Regions from separate parts of the Rhodosalinus sp. 5P4 genome, predicted to be linked through region 1. Evidence: riboswitches for the same ligand, from Rfam matches in the RefSeq annotation. Region 1 holds a riboswitch; each other region holds the start of a gene.
What was found. A riboswitch is a leader RNA that binds a small molecule or an ion and turns the genes downstream of it on or off. The one in region 1 is predicted to bind S-adenosylmethionine.
Positions count from the first base shown of each region.

Region 2: another riboswitch for S-adenosylmethionine. It lies ahead of AB6A69_RS12295 (hypothetical protein); the one in region 1 lies ahead of metZ (O-succinylhomoserine sulfhydrylase).
Region 3: another riboswitch for S-adenosylmethionine. It lies ahead of AB6A69_RS07085 (hypothetical protein); the one in region 1 lies ahead of metZ (O-succinylhomoserine sulfhydrylase).

Region 1 covers NZ_JBGFSJ010000001.1:192,509-196,712, forward strand. Annotated here, with positions in the region: gene AB6A69_RS00930 (glutathione S-transferase N-terminal domain-containing protein) at 1-679, opposite strand, end outside; gene AB6A69_RS00935 (DUF726 domain-containing protein) at 701-1,645, opposite strand; SAM riboswitch at 1,760-1,838, shown strand; gene metZ (O-succinylhomoserine sulfhydrylase) at 1,901-3,082, shown strand; gene folE2 (GTP cyclohydrolase FolE2) at 3,205-4,204, shown strand, end outside.
Region 2 covers NZ_JBGFSJ010000005.1:387,623-391,826, reverse strand. Annotated here, with positions in the region: gene AB6A69_RS12305 (cytochrome c) at 1-183, shown strand, start outside; gene AB6A69_RS12300 (sorbosone dehydrogenase family protein) at 287-1,570, shown strand; SAM-I-IV-variant riboswitch at 1,897-2,005, shown strand; gene AB6A69_RS12295 (hypothetical protein) at 2,131-2,556, shown strand; gene AB6A69_RS12290 (hypothetical protein) at 2,543-2,887, shown strand; gene AB6A69_RS12285 (metallophosphoesterase) at 2,887-3,813, shown strand; gene AB6A69_RS12280 (aldehyde dehydrogenase (NADP(+))) at 3,993-4,204, opposite strand, start outside.
Region 3 covers NZ_JBGFSJ010000003.1:309,307-313,510, forward strand. Annotated here, with positions in the region: gene AB6A69_RS07075 (hypothetical protein) at 1-579, shown strand, start outside; gene AB6A69_RS07080 (hypothetical protein) at 944-1,456, opposite strand; gene AB6A69_RS07085 (hypothetical protein) at 1,453-2,019, opposite strand; SAM-I-IV-variant riboswitch at 2,259-2,362, opposite strand; gene AB6A69_RS07090 (cation-transporting P-type ATPase) at 2,433-4,204, opposite strand, start outside.

The DNA of each region.
Region 1 (4,204 bases):
GCGCCTCGCGGTCGTCGGCGGCGGAGCTGCGCATCTCGGCGGCGAGGTCGCGGCCCGTCCGCACGGCGGGGCGCGCGCCCACCTCCTCGAGCCAGCGCTTCATGTGGGGCTTGTCGTCCAGCGTCTGCTCCTGGCCTTCCCAGAGCGAGGCCCAGGGCCAGATCGCCATGTCGGCGATGGAGTAGAACTCCCCGGCCGCGTAACGGGTCTCGGCGAGCCGGGTGTCGAGCACGCGGTAGAGCCGCGCGGTCTCGTTGCGGTAGCGATCCTTGGCATAGGACAGGTCCTGCGGCGGATCCATGGCGGGCGCGTATTTCAGGAAGTGATGCGCCTGGCCCGCCATCGGGCCGAGCCCGCCCATCTGCCACATGAGCCACTCTTCCACCGCCACGCGCTCGCGCTCGGTGCTTCCGTGGAAGCGCCCGGTCTTGCGGGCGAGATATTGCAGGATCGCCCCCGATTCGAAGACGGAGATGGGCCGGCCGTCGGGGCCTTCGGGGTCCACGATCGCGGGCATGCGATTGTTGGGTGCGATTTTCAGGAACGCGGGGTCGAACTGGTCGCCCTTGCCGATGTTCACGAGCTTGACCTCGTAGGGCAGCTCCATCTCCTCCAGCGCGATGGCGATCTTCCAGCCATTGGGCGTGGGCCAGTAATGCAACTCTATCGGTCGGGTCATCCGGGCCTCCTGTGCTGGCCGTCAGGATGACGTGTTCGGCAGCAATGACAAGGCCGCGTCCCCGTGCGCCGGCGCAAGAAGCCGTGACCATCGGGGTTGCGGGCGTTGGGGCAGCTGGGCGCGGAGCGCTGCGAGCGGCAGGGTCTCGGGGCGGCGGAGAAGTGCGCGGTAGAGGTCGAAGACGCCCGGGCGGAGATAGGCCGACCAGTGGCAGACGCGCCGCGCCGGGGCCGCGACGGGGAAGCCGCGCGCGCGCAGCACGGCGAGGGTGGCCGGGTCGTCGAGCTGGAGCGTGAGCGCGCCGGGCCGGTCACCGAGACCGTGGCCGAGCGTGAGGTCGCCCCGCCGCGGCGGGCCGATCAGCCGCTCGAGCAGGAAATCGAAGAGATCGTTCTCGCGGCTCGTGACGTTGACGATCTCCGCCGCGCGGCCCGCGGGCGTGGCGAGCGCCGCCTCGGCACGGCTGGCGAACTCGGCGCCCGCGAGCAGGATGGCGCGGGTCACGGCCCGCTCGGGCAGCCGGGCAAGGGCTTGCAGCACCACCCGCGCGCCCAGCGAATGGGCGAGCGCGTGGATCGGACGGTGCGGCGCGGTGGCGTGCAGCACCTCGATCGCCTGGGCAAGCGCCGCCCCCGCCCCCGCCGCGCGGTCGTAGGCCTGCCAGATCGTGCCGCGCGCGTTCCAGCCCAGCGCGATGCCGAGCCCTTCCTCGGGACCGCCGGCGCCGAAGCCGAGGCCGCGCGGCCAGCTGAGCGCCTTCCAGCAGTCTCCGCGCTCTTCGAGCGAGAGGATGTGGCCGTGCGGGCAGCGCGCGGGGTGGCCGGGACGGAACTTGTAGCCATGCACCATCACGATGATCGGCCCGCTGCCCGTGCGCGCCGCCTCGGCGAGCAGCGGCCCGGGCGCATCGGCACTCCCGTGCAGGTGCGGCGTCTCGCCCAGTGCATCCAGTCGCAGAAGCGGCATCGCCCATGCCCCACTACATGTTGTGGGCAACGCTTAGGGCGGCCATACGAAACTGGCGTGACGGCGGAGTTACGGATTCGTGACGGTGTTGACGTGCAACAGCGCCGCGGGTAACCGCGGTCCCGTGGCGATTTGTTCACCGGATTGCGGGCCACGCGAAAGATACCGCTAAAGAGGTCAGGACGAAGGGGCCCCCGTTCGCTTGACCGCGCGTGGGGGCTTTTTCGTCCGGGCGAGCCCCGGGGGAGGTGCAGGATGTCGGAGGGCTGGAAGCCGCGCACGCGGCTGGTGCATGGCGGCGCGCGGCGCTCGCAATACGGGGAGGTGAGCGAGGCGCTCTTCCTCACCCAGGGTTTCGCCTACGACAGTGCCGAGGCCGCCGAGGCGCGGTTCCGCGCCGCCGGCCCCGACGAGTTCATCTACGCCCGCTACGGCAATCCGACGGTGGCGATGTTCGAGGATCGCATCGCGGGCCTCGAGAGAACCGAGGACGCCTTCGCGACCGCGAGCGGCATGGCGGCGGTGTCGGGCGCGCTCATGTCGATGCTGCGGGCGGGCGATCATGTCGTGGCCGCCCGCGCGCTCTTCGGTTCCTGCCTTTACGTGCTGGAGGAGGTGCTCGCCCGCTACGGGGTCGAGGTGAGCTTCGTGGACGGCACCGACCTCGATCAGTGGCGCGCGGCGCTGCGCCCCGGCACGCGCGCGGCGTTCTTCGAATCCGTCTCTAACCCCACGCTGGACGTCATCGACATCGCCGCCGTTTCGGACATCGCCCATGTCGCCGGCGCGACGGTCGTCGTGGACAACGTCTTCGCCACCCCCGTCCATTCGCGGGCCGCGCTGCAGGGCGCGGACGTGGTGATCTATTCCGCCACGAAGCACATCGACGGGCAGGGCCGGGTGCTTGGCGGCGTCATCCTCGGAACGCGGGAGTTCATCCGCGGGACCGTGGAGCCCTACATGAAGCATACGGGCGGTGCGCTTTCGCCCTTCAACGCCTGGGTTCTCCTGAAGGGCCTGGAAACCATGGATCTGCGGGTGCGGGCGCAGACCGAGACGGCCGCGCGGCTGGCCGCGGCGCTGGAGGGTCACCCGAAGCTGTCGCGCGTCCTCTATCCCGGCCTCGTCTCGCATCCGCAGCACGCGCTGGCGCAGCGGCAGATGGGCGCAGGGGGCACGATGCTCGCGCTGGAGCTCGCCGGCGGGCAGGAGGCGGCGTTCCGCTTCCTCAATGCCCTCGATCTTGTCGTCATCTCGAACAATCTGGGCGATGCGAAGTCGATCGTCACCCATCCTGCCACGACGACCCATCAGCGCCTGCCCGAGGCGCAGAAGGCCGTGCTGGGGATCACGCCGGGGCTCGTGCGGCTCTCTTGCGGGCTCGAGGACGGCGACGATCTGCTGGCCGATCTGACCCGCGCGCTCGACGCGGCATGAGCGGTCCGGGGGCGGCGTGAGCGCCGGGCGCGGGCCGGAAAATGCCGCGTCGCCGTTGGATTTCCGCCCGCGCCCGTCCTATGTCTTCAGCCGATAGAGGATCTGCCGAAGGGGCGAGCCCGATGAATGTGCATGTGAGCGAGATGGAAACGGCGCCCGACCGCAAGGAGGCCGAGATGGCGCTGGCCCGGCTGCGGCGCTGGATCGAGGACGCGAGCGAGGAAGAGATCGCCGCGCTCGACCCGGCTGTCCTGCGCCTGCTGCCGAACTCCGGCGCCTACCCCGAACTCGCGCGCGACTATCCGGAAGATTTCCGCGCCGACGCGGCCTACAAGGCCACCTTGCCCGATCTTCAGAACGGCCCGGCCGCACTGATCCGCGGCGCGCGGCGGCCGATCCAGCATGTGGGCATCTCCAACTTCCGCCTGCCGATCCGCTTCCATACCCGCGACAACGGCGACCTGACGCTCGAGACGTCCGTCACCGGCACGGTGAGCCTGGAAGCCGAGAAGAAGGGCATCAACATGAGCCGCATCATGCGGAGCTTCTACGCCCACGCCGAGCGGGTGTTCAGCTTCGACGTGATCGAGGCGGCGCTCGACGACTACAAGAGCGATCTCGACAGCCTCGACGCGCGCATCATGATGCGCTTTTCCTTCCCCGTACGGGTGGAGAGCCTGCGCTCGGGCCTGTCGGGCTACCAGTATTACGACATCGCGCTCGAACTGGTGGAAACGGCGGGCCAGCGTCGCCGCATCATGCATCTGGACTACGTGTATTCGTCCACCTGCCCCTGCTCGCTGGAGCTGTCGGAACATGCGCGGCGGGAGCGGAGCCAGCTCGCCACGCCCCATTCGCAGCGGTCGGTGGCGCGGGTCTCCGTCGAACTGACGGGCGAGGGGTGCCTGTGGTTCGAGGATCTCGTGGAACTCTGCCGCCGCGCGGTGCCCACCGAGACCCAGGTGATGGTCAAGCGCGAGGACGAGCAGGCCTTCGCCGAGCTCAACGCCGCGAACCCTATCTTCGTGGAGGACGCGGCGCGGCTTTTCGCCGCCGAGCTGGAGCAGGACGCGCGGGTGGGCGACTTTCGCGTGGTGGCCAGCCACCAGGAGAGCCTGCACA
Region 2 (4,204 bases), on a different contig from region 1:
GCGAACCGGCTGAAGACTTACAGAGCCGGCGCGCGCGTCGGTCCGGACTCGGTTCCGATGATCCAGACCGCGAGGAATATTTCGGACACGGAGATCGCCAGCCTTGCGGTCCACGTGACACGCGCCTTCGACCGACGCGCGAAAGGCCCGGGCGGTCGGATGTCGGACATGCGCTTGCCTTGATCGGAAAACGATCGTGCTTACATTTACAGCTTAATCGCCAACGCCTCCCGACGATCAATTCCAGGAGGTCGCATTGGACGGAAGACATTCAAGGGAGGATCACATGGCTTATCAAAGGGCCTTCGTCGCATCGCTGCTGACCGGGACCGCGATCCTTGCATCGCCGGCTTTCGCCCAAGTGGGGATGAACACCACCAGCCTTCAGCACGAAGTCGTGCTCGACGGGCTGGACAGCCCCTGGGACATCGCGTTCCTCGACGATGGAACGATGCTGTTCAGCGAGAAGTGCAACGGCCTTTCGGTGCGGTTGCCCGATGGGACGGTCAACGCGCTCTACGGTATGGGCGACGTCGATGGCTACCCGTCGAACGGGTCGGACCTGTTCTGCGAAGGTCAGGCCGGGATGATGGGCGTCGCCTTCGACCCGGAGTTCGAGACCAACCGGCGCATCTATGTCTATGCCACGTCCGACATGTCCGATCCGCACACCAACCGGCTGATGCGCTTCACCGTGAACGAGGACTTCACCGCCGTTTCGAACCGCGTCGATATCGTGGATGACGTGCCCTACAAGATGGAGGACTCCGATCATCCCTTCGGCGGGCCCGGTGCCCATAACGGCGGGCGCGTTCGCTTCGGTCCCGAGGGGGCGCTGTGGCTCACCACGGGCGACAACCACAACCCCGAGATCCCGCAAAGCCCGACGCTCATGGGCTCCAAGGTGCTGCGCATCCAGACGGACGGAAGTGCGCACCCCGACAACACCCCGCCCGAAGGCTTCGACAAGCGGACCTACACCTACGGGCACCGCAACGTGCAGGGCATCGCCTTTCACCCCGAAACGGGCGACGCCATCATCACGGAGCACGGGCCATGGCACTCCGACGAGATCACTGTGCTGGAAAACGGCGGGAACGGTGGCTGGGACCCGCGTGACAACATGGCGGGCCGGGGCGACTGTCCCGATGGCTATTGCGGGTACATGCCCAACCAGGACGAAGGCATGAACCGCTTCGAACGCGCGTCGTTCATGCCGATGACGGATTTCGAGACCTATCCCGACGCGATGCCGCCGATCTGGGAGAACAACGGCTGGTCGCAGGGCATATCCTCTGCTGCCTTTCTCGAGGGTGAGCAATGGGGCGAATGGGACGGCGCCTTGGCCGTCGGCCTGCTGGGCATCGGCTTTGGCGGAACGCCCATCGGCCAGCGCATCGACGTGATCGAGCTCGAGACCCACGAAGGCGAGATCTCGGTGCGTGACGTGACCGAGATGACGCTGCCGATGCCGCCCGCGCGCTTCCGCTCGCTCGTGCTGGGCCCCGACGGCAGCCTCTACACCGCCGTCGACGGAGGGGCGGTCCACAAGCTGACGCCGGGCGACTGAGCCGGCAAGCGGGCCGTGCCACCTTCGCGGCGCGGCCTGCCACCGCAAATCAGCGTCTCGTCAGATCCGGTATCTTCGGCGATGGCCGGGGCGCCGAAGCCGGGCGGGGCGCGACACGCTCGACCGGAGAGATGCGCGGGAGCGCGCTGGCGTGACGCCCGCGCGTGGCGCTTTGTAGCGTCGACAGGATCCAATCGGTGCGAGACGGTTCCCGGCCGCCTCCGCACGAGATGCACCGCTGCTTTCCGACCGTCCTTGCCAGATCACCCACATATGCGCGCCTGCCCGACCGGGGATTGCACTCCTTCGGCAGAACAACTACTTTTACCATGCATCTTGAGAAGAGCCTCAGCGCTCTCGCCAACCTGCTGACCCAGCAAGGTGGCACCCCAGAGTGGGGGATGCGGCCGAAGACTGGCAACGAAAGGGTGGCCCATGCGGACCTCTCCCAAAACCCGCCTTGTCGTGCGCCACGACGCAGGTGTCGTTCCGGTAAGATACCGGCGTGACGCGGTGCCCGCGCGCCTTCGGCCAATGTCACGTGCCGAAGGAGTTCCCTCATGATCCTCGACCTTCCCGACCAATGCGCCGCGACGGCGCGCACGGCGTTCGTGCGCCGGAGCCTCGCGCGGGCGGTGGTGCCCCGCTGGCAGGAGCGCGCCCGCGCGCTCGTGATGCTCGAGGCGATCCTCGCCCGCCCGAACGGCCCGGAGCGCGGGCGGCGCGACCACCTCGTCGCGGGCCTGCTGATCACGGCCTATCCCATCAGCTACATCGCCATTCGCCTCGAGCTCGAGGGCCACGGGGCACAGGCGCTTGCGCAGATCGCAGAGCAGCTCGAGCTCACGCCGCCCGCCCACGGATGTTTCCTCTACCCGGGATACCGGTGGTTCTGGCCGCATCTGCGCGCCGTGCGGATCCTCAACGGCCATCGCTGGGCGCTCGCCGACCGGCGCGGCGCGGAGCTCTCCGATGTCTGGCGCTGAGCGGCTCTGGGGCCCGTGGCAGCGCCACGACGGGCGCGGCATGCCCGTGCCGGAGGGGACCGTGGTGGAGGCCGAGGCCCTGCCACCGCACGGTCCGCCGAAGCACGGCATCACCCGGCGGGTCGGGATCGCCGGCGTGGACCTCGTGCGCTCCTGGCACTGGACGCCCGAGAACCGGGCCCGCGGCTGCGACTGCGGTAGGGCGCTGCCGATCGATCGCTACCGGATCCGCCGCGCGCCCGGCATGGCGATGCTCGACCGGGTGCTGGCGGACTGCGCGCCGCACGCCCCCGAGATCCCGATGGACATCTTCGATCACGAGGAGGCCTGATGCACGACATCATCCCCGACATTCACGGCCAGGGCGAGAAGCTCCACGAGCTTCTCCCGAAGCTCGGCTGGCGCCAAAGCGCCGCGGGCTGGATCAACGACGCGCCCGATCGCGAGATCATCTTCCTCGGCGATTTCATCGACCTGGGGCCCGACAACGCGGGCGTGATCCGCACGGTCCGGAGCCTCATGGACGCCGGCAAGGCCCGCGCGGTCATGGGCAACCACGAGCTCAACGCGCTCCATTACCACACCCGGCATCCTGGAACCGGGGAACCGCTCCGCGCGCGAAGCGCGAAGAACACCGCGCAGCACCGCAGCTTCCTCGAGGCCTTCCCGCCGGACGCGCCCGCGACGCGGGAGGTGCTCGCCTGGATGCAGAGCCTGCCGCTTTACCTGGAAACGGCGCGTTTCCGGGCGGTGCACGCCTGCTGGGACGAGGCCGTCATCGCGGCGCTCGCGCGGGAGACCCGGGACGGCGTCCTCGACGAGGATCAGCTCGTTGCCGCCGCCGACCAGGAGCACGCGCTCCACGCGCGCGTCGAGACGACCACGAAGGGGCCGGAAGTCCCTCTGCCCGAGGGGCACGTCTTCCACGACAAGGATGGGCGTCGCCGCGCGCATGTCCGCCTCAAGTGGTGGCAAGGCGAAGCGGCGAGCTGGGCGGACATCGCCATATCGGTGCCCGATCCCGCCGAACTGCCGCCCGGGCCCCTGCCGGAGTTCGCGCGCGCCGGCGCCTACCCCGCCGGCGCGAGACCCGTCTTCTTCGGCCACTACTGGCTCGACGGGCGGCCGGCTCTCCAGGCGCTGAACGCCCTCTGCCTCGACTACTCGGCGGGCGGCGACGGGCCGCTGCTGGCCTACCGCGTGCAGGGTGACGCGGCACGGCTCGACGTGGCGCACATCGTCAGCGCAGGTGGGTGAGGCGGCAGAGATCAGCCGCGATCGGCAACTTGACGCCGAGCGCCGGTGCGGCCCGACCGAAACCCGCCCGGAGCTCGCATGACGCCCGGACCGAGGACCCGGCAAGGTCCACCATGAAACCGGCAGCAGGCCAGCCTTGACCGCCCCATGGGGGCGGGCCCAAGGGCGCCCCTCGCTTTCTACCTCAAGTCTTCGGGCAGGAGTTCGCCGGGAATGTTTTGATAGCAGACCGGCCGCAGAAAGCGACGTATGGCCAGCGTGCCGACCGAGGTATGACCGAAATTCGTACTGGCCGGATAGGGGCCACCATGCACCATGCTGTCGCACACTTCGACACCGGTCGGGAAGCCATTGGCCAGCAGGCGCCCCGCCTTCCGCTCGATGATCGGCA
Region 3 (4,204 bases), on a different contig from region 1:
ATGATCGTCTCCGCCGCGAAGACCCGCGATCCGAACGGCCGGCCGCTGCGGTTCACCTGGTCGCTCCTGCGCGGCGACCCGGCGCGCACGCGGATCGAGCCGCTCGACGCCGCGGGCCGACGCGCCCGGATCACGCTGGAGTGGCAGCCCCCCCGCCCGGTGCCCGGGCGCGACGATGTCCTCTCGCCGCGGATCGACATCGGGGTCTTCGCCTCGAACGGCGTGCACGACAGCGCGCCGGGCTTCGTGTCGGTGCTGCTGCCCGCCCACGAGGCGCGCGTCTACGAACCCGCGCCCGACGGCGGCCAGAGGATCGCGCGGATCGTGCGGGCGGCCCCCGACGGCGTCTACGCCGACCCGGCACTCTTCCCGGTCACCGACTGGACGGATGTCTACCGCTACGGCGCGGACGGCAGCCTGCTGGGATGGACCCGGTCGCGGGCCTCGGGCGACACCCGGTACGATGCCGCGGGACGGCGGCGCGGCCCGGATGGCGCCTTGCGCGGCGTGCGCTATCCGGTGGACGCGTTGCCCGACGGCCGGCCCGTGCTGCGCGAGGTGCCCGTTATCAGGCCGTGAGGCGTGCCGCGTTCACAGGACCGACGCGCGGCGTCCTGCAGCAGCTATGTCTGCGGTCGCGGGATAACAAGTGGCGGGCGGTGCATCGTGTGATCGAGAACGCAAAACCTCCTACCCGGGGCGGGCGCCCTGTGAGGGGTCACGCGCGAATGGCTGCGTTCCGGGAAACCGGCCCAACGAGCCGCGATCGGACCCTTCCGCGCTTGACAGGCACCGCTCCGATACGACCTTTTAGCGCTGGAACGAGGGCATTGTCGGAACCGCTTCGTTTCGGAAAACTGACGCGACGCGCCAGGTGTCCGCCGCCCGTCGCACGACCTCCCGAGGGCGCGCCCGGAATGGCTTCGTTTCGGAAAACCGCGCGTTATGCCGGAACGCCCGCCTGGCGCAGCCAGTCCACCCAGCCCCGGAACGCGCGTTTCCGCGCGCCCAAGGCTTCGCGCAGGTAGCGCCGGGCGAGTTCGCTCTCCGGCGCATGTTTCTCGCGGACGCGGGTCTCGACGAGCTGGCCGTCGATCCACGTTTCGGTCACCTTGCGACCGACGAGCACCATCGCGTCCTCGACGCCGGGCGCGTGACCGGGCCCGCCGGCCAACGCCGCCAGCCGGGCCTCCAGCCCGGCGACCCGCGCTTCCGCCGGCGCGAGCACCAGCGCGCGGGAGAGCCCCTCCTCCTCCCGGAAGGCCGCCGCGGCGGGCAGTTCCGTGCGATCGAGGATCACCGTGAGCCATCGTTGCACCGCCTCGGGCGCGGGCGCCGCGGTCAGCCCGTGGCGCCGGGCGTTGCCCGATGCCCGTGCCTTGCCCGACGCGGAGCGCGGCCCGGTGCTCCGCTGCGCGTTCCGCCGGTTGGCGGCGACCTGGCGCGCGCTGGTCACGACACCTCCGCGACCGCCTCGATCGGGCGGGCGGCCTGAAGCGCGTCGAGATCCCGCTTCACCTCGCGGCAGCGCGGCTCGAGCTCTGCGATCTTGCGGTCATGGAAGCGTGTTGCGACCTCGCCGGCCTGCCAGAACTCGGCCATCAGCGCGACCATGTCCAGTCCGAGCGCCGCGATCTCGGCCTCCGCCGCGGCCACGGTCTCGGCGTCGCGCGACACCGCGCGCGCCGCGAGCTCGGTCGCCTCGCTCAGGGCGCCCGGCCGGTCGAACGGCGTTTCCTGGAAATCCTCCTCGGACTTGCCGGCCTCGATCCACGCGTCCCAGACTTGGTCGAGATGCGCCTCGTGGCGGGCGTGGCAGGCCTCGACGACGGCCTCCGTGATCTTGTGCTCGACCTGGCGCGCAAGGACGCGGTCGCGCATCCGTCGGTGCTGCAGCATGTCCCACTCGATCGCGATCAGGTTTTCCGCGATCACCGCCTCGTAGGGCGTGACGGGCGCCAGCGCGCGCAGAAGCCCCGCCTCGAAGGCGGGGAACGCGGCCGGCGACTGGCCGGGCAAGGGGTCCCGGCCCGGCAGCAATGCGAGGAAGGACGCAAGTCCGAAGCGCTGCGGATCGGGCGGCGTCAGGGCGGTTCCGGGGTCTGGTGTCTGGCCATCATGGCCTCCTTCTGGCTGGGCGACCCGGCGGCGCGCGCCGGCGTCGCGGTGGGTGCGCGGCCCCGATCGGCCGAGGGCGCCGCATGCGCGCGGCGGTCCCGACGGCACGGGGCCGGCAATCATTTGCATCAGGAGAAGGAAACGCCCCCCTTCGTTGCCGTGTCGGCCACATCGCCTTGCGGGCAGCCACCTTGCCGGGGTCGGCAGGTTGGCGGAGGCTCGCGCCCCACTCATGATGCACGCGCACATTACCTCATTCGCGAATCGTCGCGCAACCCCAATCCTTGCGCCCCGGTCTCGTCGGGGCGCGCGGGTCATCCCGCGGCCGGCGCCCGGAAGGCGAGCCGCATCTGCTTCTCGGTCTCGATCAGGGCGAAGAAGACCGCGCCGATCGCCACGATGATCACGCCGTCGGCCAGCGGCACCGGCGCGGTCCCCATGATCCGCTGCAACGGCGGCAAGTAGGTGATGGCGACTTGAAGGCCGGTCACGGTCAGAACGCTGATCCAGACGACCCGGGTGCCCAGCAGCGCCGACAGGCGCAGCGAGGCGCCGTGGATGTTGCGGATGAAGAAGAGGTAGAAGATCTCGAGGACGACGAGCGTGTTCATCGCCATCGTCTGCGCCAGCTCGACCGGGTACCCCCGGTCGGTCGCGTAGAGAAAGACGCCGAAGACCGCGGCGAGAAAGAGCCCCGAGACCAGCACGAGTTGCCAGATCAGCCCGCCGGTCAGCAGCGGCTCGCCGCGCGGGCGCGGCGGGCGGCGCATGGTGCCGGGCTCGGACGGCTCGAACGCCAGCGCGATGCCCAGGGTCACGGCCGTGACCAGGTTCACCCACAGGATCTGCACCGCCGTGATCGGCAGCGCGAGGCCCGCGAAGAGCGCCAGGATGATCGTCATCGCCTCGCCCGCGTTGGTGGGCAGGGTCCAGCTGATCACCTTCTTGATGTTGTCGTAGACCGTGCGCCCCTCGCGCACCGCCGCCGCGATGGACGCGAAATTGTCGTCGGCCAGCACCAGTTCGGCGGCCTCCTTCGCCGCCTCGCTGCCCTTGAGCCCCATCGCGATGCCGGCGTCGGCGCGCTTGAGCGCGGGCGCGTCGTTCACCCCGTCGCCGGTCATCGCCACGGTGAGCCCGCGCGCCTGCAGCGCGGTGACGAGGCGCAGCTTGTGCGCGGGAGAGGTGCGCGCGAAGATGTCGGTCTCCACCACCATGTCGGCGAGCGCGGCGTCGTCCATCGCCTCGAGATCGGCGCCGGTGAGTACGCGGTCGTGGTTCGTCAGACCGATCCTGGCCGCGATGGCGCGCGCCGTCGCCGCGTGATCGCCGGTGATCATCTTCACGCGGATGCCCGCGGCGTGGCACTCGGCCACCGCCTCGATGGCCTCCGCGCGCGGCGGGTCGATCAACCCGATCAGCCCGATCAGCGTGAGGCGCCCCTCGAGATCGGCGCTTTCCAGGGTTTCCATCTCCCGCGGCGCCGGGCGCGCCGCGACGGCGATCACCCGCTGGCCTTCCGCGGCCAGCGCCTCGACCTCGTCGCTCCAGTGCCCGGCGTCGAGGGGCGCCACTCCCCCGTCGGGCGCGCGCTGGTCGGCGCAGAGCGCGAGCACCGCCTCGGGCGCGCCCTTGACGTGGATGCAGGCCTCGCCGCCCCGGCCGTGATGCAGCGTCGCCATGTAGCGGTGCGCCGCGTCGAAGGGGATCGCGTCGGCGCGCCGCCACGCGCGCAGGGGCTCGGCCCCGTCGCCGGTGATCTTGCCGGCAAGCGCGATGAGCGCGCCCTCCATCGGGTCGCCCTCGACGTGCCAGCCATCCTCCGCGCCGCGCAGCCGCGCGTCGTTGCAAAGCGCCGCCGCGCGGGCGATCTCGGTCAGAACCGCGTGCTCGTCGGGATGGGCGTCCGCCTCGCGCCAGCGCACCGCGCCCTCGGGGGCGTAACCGCTGCCGCCCACCGAGTAGACCCGGCCCGCCGCCGCCAGCGTCGCCGCCATCATCTCGTTGCGGGTCAGCGTGCCGGTCTTGTCCGAGCAGATCACCGAGACCGAGCCCAGCGTCTCGATCGCCGGCAGCCGGCGGACGA